One region of the Ferrimonas lipolytica genome, then DNA from elsewhere that is predicted to be linked to it. Evidence: predicted binding sites of a transcription regulator. Region 1 holds the regulator's gene; the other holds the start of a gene.

Region 1 (3,167 bases):
ACCTCTGAATTAAGCAGGGTACGGAACAAAACGTTACGATCAGGCAGTTTGGGGCCGGTGGCAACGGTGCGCTGGCGGCCAAAATGAACTCGAGCTACGCGGGCAAGTTTGCTGGCGATATCGCTGTCGCTGCCTCGCTGTTCGGCCATGTAACGCAGTGAAACTGCGCGGGAAAAGCGGATGAAGTTATCGCGGCCAAGCATGGCAATAATGAGCGACTTGCGGAGCCAGGTTGGTCTGTCGTCTGCCAAAATAGTAGCGCTGACGCTTTGCTCCTTACCAGGATCACGTCCCCACAGTAAGCTCACCGGGATCACCTGCACATCAAGTTGCGGGTTGGTTTTGTGTAACCCCAGCAGGTGTTCAAACTTCGCTTGGAAGTCATTACGACGTTTCGACAGACCAGTTAGCATCTTCGCTGCGGACAGTGCAACCCAGCGCGGTACCTCTTCGCCATCGATCTCTAGGGGAGCAAAAGGGCTTGGCAGGTCAAGCTTGAGGCAGCACTCGTGCAGGGCTAAACGATCAGAGAAGGAGTCTTGTGGTAAGACGTAAACGATAGGTCGGCTAAGATCGATATCTAGCTCTTGGATCGGCTGTTCAGGGATCGGTTGGCTGGTTACCATCAACCGCTGAAGGCCGTTCACAGACTTTTGCCAATGGCTCAGGTTAGAACTACTCACTCGACTCTCTTCTCTACAGAATTAACAAATAGGCGGAAGAGTTTACACCCATTAGCCAAAAGAGGCAGCAGTCAGCATCCAAACAGTCACTTGTTGGACCTATCCAGCGGATGAAAAGCCACTGATTATCGGCCAAGAGCCTTCTTAAAGTGGTTAAAACGAAGAGAAAATCGACTTTGCTGTTGAAATCATCAGCAGCCTGTATATGATTACAGTATATTCACTGTATGAATAAACAGGTATTTAAATGAAGCCGTTAACTCCGCGCCAGTCTGAAGTGTTCGATTTAATCAGGCAGCACATGCAAGATACTGGAATGCCACCTACTCGCGCTGAGATTGCCCGTCAATTAGGGTTCCGTAGTGCCAATGCCGCTGAAGAGCATTTAAAAGCACTTGCTCGCAAAGAGTATATCCAGATTGTTCCGGGTACCTCACGTGGGATCCGCATTCTTTTTGATGAGCCTGACCCAGAGCAACTAGGGCTGCCACTGATTGGCCGAGTTGCCGCTGGTGAACCAATTCTCGCGGCTGAACACATTGAATCTCACTATCAAATGGATGCATCGCTGTTTCGTCCGGAGGCTAATTACTTGCTTCGAGTTCGCGGCGATTCAATGAAAGAGATTGGCATCCTTGATGGCGATCTACTGGCGGTTCATCAAACCCAAACCGCCCGCAATGGTCAGGTAGTAGTGGCTCGCGTCGGTGAAGATGAAGTAACAGTGAAGCGCTTCCAAAAACAGGGCAACGTCGTATACCTGCACGCAGAAAATAGCGAATACGATCCTATCGTAGTTGATTTAACTGAAACGCCATTAGCCATCGAAGGGCTAGCCGTCGGCGTTGTGCGCAACGGAGATTGGCAATAATGAAATCATCAGCAAACCTACAACATCGTCATCCAGGGATTTGGCAAACACAGGTGCGTCAGCGCCCAAGTGTCACTCAGCACTGTTGTCAGCGTGGTAATGGTTTGCTGGCGATTGCCCCTCAATTGAAACAACAAGCTCAACAAGCGGGTTGGATCTTACTTATCAACGCACCAGAGTGCGATTGGAAAGGCTTTGTGCGCCAATCTGGGATTGATAGTAATCGCCTGTTACGGATAAATTGTGACGACGATATTGGTGCCATGGTGGCGTTAGAGCAGGCGCTCACCACTGGCACCTGTGCTTCGGTTTTGGCTTGGGTTGAGCCATTAGATCCGCGAGATAGAAGGCGTTTGGATTTAGTACAAAAACGCGCTCATTGCCCAGCTTTTTTGTTCCATTCGGAAACTTACAGCGCAAACGCACTATTCACCCCAATTCACCAATGAAGCGTGCTCAAACCCTTGATCAACCTAAAATGAGGTTGTAGTTTTAATGGAGTAACTCAAAAAATAACTGGCAGCAGTACTGGCAGTATTTACGTGAGCCGTTAAAGCGTATGCCCATGCCCCTTTAGGGATCAGGGAGCTTACATAGAGCAGAGACTTACTGTGCGAGCTTTCTTCGAGACGTTGCTTTTGCAACGTTGACAGGAGAAGTGTTTGTGAAGTTGAAGCTGTTTGGCATGAGTGCCACCTTACTCTGTTGGCCAACCGTGGCCGTAGAAATGCCATGGAACCTTACCCCCGGCGTTACCGATATCAGTGAGCAGGTCTACAGCCTGCACATGACAATCTTCTATATCTGCTGTGTTATCGCCCTGATAGTGTTCGGAATAATGCTTTATTCCTTGATCTATCACCGCAAGTCTAAAGGCGCAAAGCCGGCCAATTTCCATGAAAGCACTAAAGTTGAGATCGCTTGGACTGTGGTGCCATTCCTCATCCTGATCGGCATGGCCGTGCCTGCAACCAGCACCTTGATTGCGATGGAAGATCCGTCGGAGTCAGCATTGACCATTCAGGTCACCGGATCGCAGTGGAAGTGGCACTACAAGTATTTTGGCCACGATATTGAGTTTTATAGCCTCCTCTCTACTCCAACTGATCAGATCCGCAATCAGCAAGAAAAGAGCGATAACTATTTGTTGGAAGTGGATAAGCCGCTGGTGTTGCCCACCAATCGCAAGGTGCGCTTTTTGATGACCTCCGATGATGTGATTCATAGTTGGTGGGTGCCAGCCTTCGCGGTGAAGAAAGACGCGAATCCAGGCTTTATTAATGAAGCTTGGACCAAGGTTAACGAACCAGGCACTTATCGCGGTCAATGTGCTGAATTGTGTGGGAAAGACCATGGCTTTATGCCTGTAGTGGTTGAGGTGCTTCCGGAGGAGGAGTTTGACCAATGGTTAGTGGCCCAGCAGCAAGCGGCAACCGATGCAGCAGCAGCGGAGCAAGCATCGCTTGAGCAGCAGATGACCATGGCAGAGGCGATGGCATTAGGTGAGTCGGTCTACATTGGTCGCTGTGCTGCTTGTCATCAGCCTAATGGCATGGGGCTTGCTGGTGTTTTCCCCGCGATTAATGGCAGCGCCATCGCCGCGGGAGATGTGA
Region 2 (3,167 bases), 1.0 Mb from region 1:
CGCTTTGGTATTTTCAGTAATTGTGTCACCGCCCAGCAAACGCGCCAGTTCGTCGATGCGTTGTTGCAGTTGTAATGCCACCATATGTGTTTCGGTGCTGCGGCCAGTGCTTTGTTTGGATACAAACATATGGTTGTGGCCGTTGCCTGCAACCTGAGGCAAGTGGGTTACACAGAATACCTGAGTGGATTGTCCGAGCTGACGCAACATTTTGCCTACTACCGCAGCGGTTGGCCCGGAGATCCCCACGTCAACCTCATCAAAAATCAATGTTGGTGTGGCTACCTTTCGGGCGGTAATTACCTGAATAGCCAGGCCGATACGTGACAGTTCACCCCCAGATGCGGTTTTGGCGATAGGCTGCAATGGTTGGCCGGGGTTAGTGGTAACTAAAAATTGTACCTTGTCGCTGCCTTGTGGGCTGAGTTGCTCATCGATGTAACCTACCTCGATTTCGAATTTTGCGTGGGGCATCGCCAGCTCTTTGAGGTTGGCAGTCACCAACTTATTTAGCTCTTTGGCAAAACGGCAGCGACTCTTGTGGAGCTTGCTGCTGTGCTGCTGCAGCTGCTCAACACAAAGGCTGCGCTGCTGCTGCAACTCTTCCAACTGGGAGTCGCTGTCAGATAGTTGTGCCAGTTCATCGGCCAACGCTTGATGGTGTTCGGCCAATTGGTTGGCATTGACTTGGTGTTTTCGCGCTAGCGTCATCGCTCGTGACATACGCTGTTCCAGCTCGTTGAATCGCTCAGGGTCCATCTCGAGGCTGGCGCGGTAATGCTCAATCTCATTGCTGCTTTCTTGGATCTGAATCATTCCCTCGTGCAACATCGCGAGTGACTCGGCGAAGGCGGGATCATCACTGTGCAATGCTTCAACCTCACTGATCGCCTGCTGCAGTAACGATTGTACCGAGTTATCTTCGCCTTCACTGAGTAGGTAGATTGCCCGTTGGCTTTGTTCGAGCAAGGTACCGCAGTTAGCGAGCCGTTTATGCTCACTCTCTATCTGTTCGAATTCATCGATCTGCAGTCCAAACTCATCCAATTCTTGTACTTGGTATTCCAGTAGCTGGCTACGAGCTTGGCGCTGCGCCTGTTGCTGCTGTAATTGTTGGATTTGTCGATCTATCTGTTTCCATGACAGGTAACTTTTTTGGCAGGCGTTGAGCAGATTATGGTGGCCAGCGTACTGATCGAGTAGATCCAGCTGCACTTCGCTGTGCAACATACTGTGGTGGGCATGTTGCCCATGCACACTGACCAGTAGCTCTCCCAAGCCTTTCAGTTGTGCCAATGGCACAGGATGACCATTGATCCAAGCACGACTACGACCTTCGGCAGAGATGGTTCGCCGGACAATGCAATGGTCGGTGTCGTTTAATTCATTTTGTTGTAACCACGCGCAAGCGGCTGGAATAGCACTAATATCAAAGCACGCTGACAGATCAGCACGCTCAGCGTCGGGTCTTACCATGCCAGCTTCGGCACGCGAGCCTAAGCACAAGCCAAGTGCGTCAATAGCTATTGATTTGCCGGCACCGGTTTCACCAGTAATGCTGGTCATTCCGGCGTTAAAGTCCAACTCAAGAAACTTAACGATAGCGAAGTTACTAACGGTTAATTGGCTTAGCATGGGCAGCCCTGTATAGGTAAACATAAGTACTGTATGGAAGAACAGTATATGTGGTTTTTTTCATCGGTAAAGGCTTTAGGCTGATTTTCTTTGGTTCGAGATAGGAAAGGGAGAGGCTATGACGCAACAAGTTGCAGTGGTAACCGGTACTAACAGAGGGATAGGGCGCCACTGTGCATTACAGTTGGCGGAGCGAGATATTCACGTTGTTTGTACCGCGAGGCGGGCGGAATTGGCGCTAGCCACGGTGGCTGAGATTGAACAGCGAGGCGGCAGCGCTACGGCAGCGACGTTGGAGGTAAGTAACCAGCAACATGTTGAAAACCTGAGCCAGTTAATTTCGGCCAGATTTGGTCAGTTGGATATTTTGATCAATAACGCTGCTGTCTATTTAGATGCTGATCTCACCCTATTTGAGTTAGATGACGCCCGTTTGCAACAAACCATCGATGCCAATCTTATGGGGCCGATATACCTGTGCCGTGCACTGATGCCAATGATGATCGACAGAGGTTATGGGCGGGTGGTTAATGTTTCTTCGGGCTACGGTGCGTTAAATCAGATGGGGCCAAAAATCACCGCTTATCGGATCTCGAAAGCGGGTCTTAATGCCTTAACGGCGGTACTTGCAGCCGAAGTTGCGTTACAGAACATTAAGGTGAATTCGGTTTGCCCCGGGTGGGTGCGAACTGACATGGGCGGCGCCGCAGCAGATCGGAGCCCAGAGCAAGCCGCCGCCGATATTGTTTGGGCGGCATTGCTACCAAATGACGGCCCATCTGGGCAGTTCTTACGCCATCGTCAGTCAGTGGCTTGGTAGTAGGGCGAAGTTTAGAACAGCTTGCTACCCCAACCGAGCTTGGTTCTGAGCACTTCGAAGTAGCTGTGCCCTTTAGGATGGATCAGGCGCAGTTTATGCTGGGCACGACGGATCAAAATTTCATCACCCGGCAATGCCGCTAAGGTAATGTGGCCGTCACAAGAAACCTCTAAAGCACGTGAGCCCATATCCGGTGAGGCGATAAGCTTAACCTCTGAGTTGCCATCCACTACGATTGGTCGTCCAGACAGTGAGTGCGGAAACATAGGTACCAAGATCACGGCATTTAGGTTCGGCGTTAAAATGGCGCCGCCGGCAGACAACGCGTAGGCGGTGGAGCCGGTTGGGGTGGATACAATCATGCCGTCAGCACGTTGGCTATACATAAATTGGTCGTCGATATACACCTCAAACTCAATCATGTTGGCCACTCTACCGGGGTGGAGAACCGCTTCGTTCATGGCGGTATTACTTGAGGTTAACTGGCCGTGACGATAGATCTCCGCTTGCAGTAAAAAACGCAACTCGGTTTCATATTCACCGCTAAGCACTTGTGCTAGTGGCTCTTCAAAGTCATCTGGCGAGATATCGGTTAAGAAACCCAAATTACCTCGGTTTACTCCAATTACTGCTACGTCAAAGCGAGCCAGCACTCGGGCTGCTCCCAACATATTACCGTCACCACCGACAACGATGATCAAATCGCAGCGTT

Evidence for each region. The regulator LexA, encoded in region 1, represses DNA repair genes until DNA is damaged. The targets are predictions, from matches to a motif close to TACTGTATNNNNATACAGTA.
Region 2: a site for LexA is predicted at 1,663-1,682, ahead of recN (DNA repair protein RecN). Genes of this name have one in related genera too.

Annotation. Positions count from the first base shown of each region.
Region 1 is NZ_CP051180.1:3,670,907-3,674,073, forward strand. It holds gene plsB (glycerol-3-phosphate 1-O-acyltransferase PlsB) at 1-683, opposite strand, end outside; gene lexA (transcriptional repressor LexA) at 931-1,554, shown strand; gene HER31_RS16645 (SulA-like leucine-rich domain-containing protein) at 1,554-2,003, shown strand; gene coxB (cytochrome c oxidase subunit II) at 2,219-3,167, shown strand, end outside.
Region 2 is NZ_CP051180.1:570,899-574,065, forward strand. It holds gene recN (DNA repair protein RecN) at 1-1,635, opposite strand, end outside; gene HER31_RS02800 (SDR family NAD(P)-dependent oxidoreductase) at 1,754-2,455, shown strand; gene nadK (NAD(+) kinase) at 2,467-3,167, opposite strand, start outside.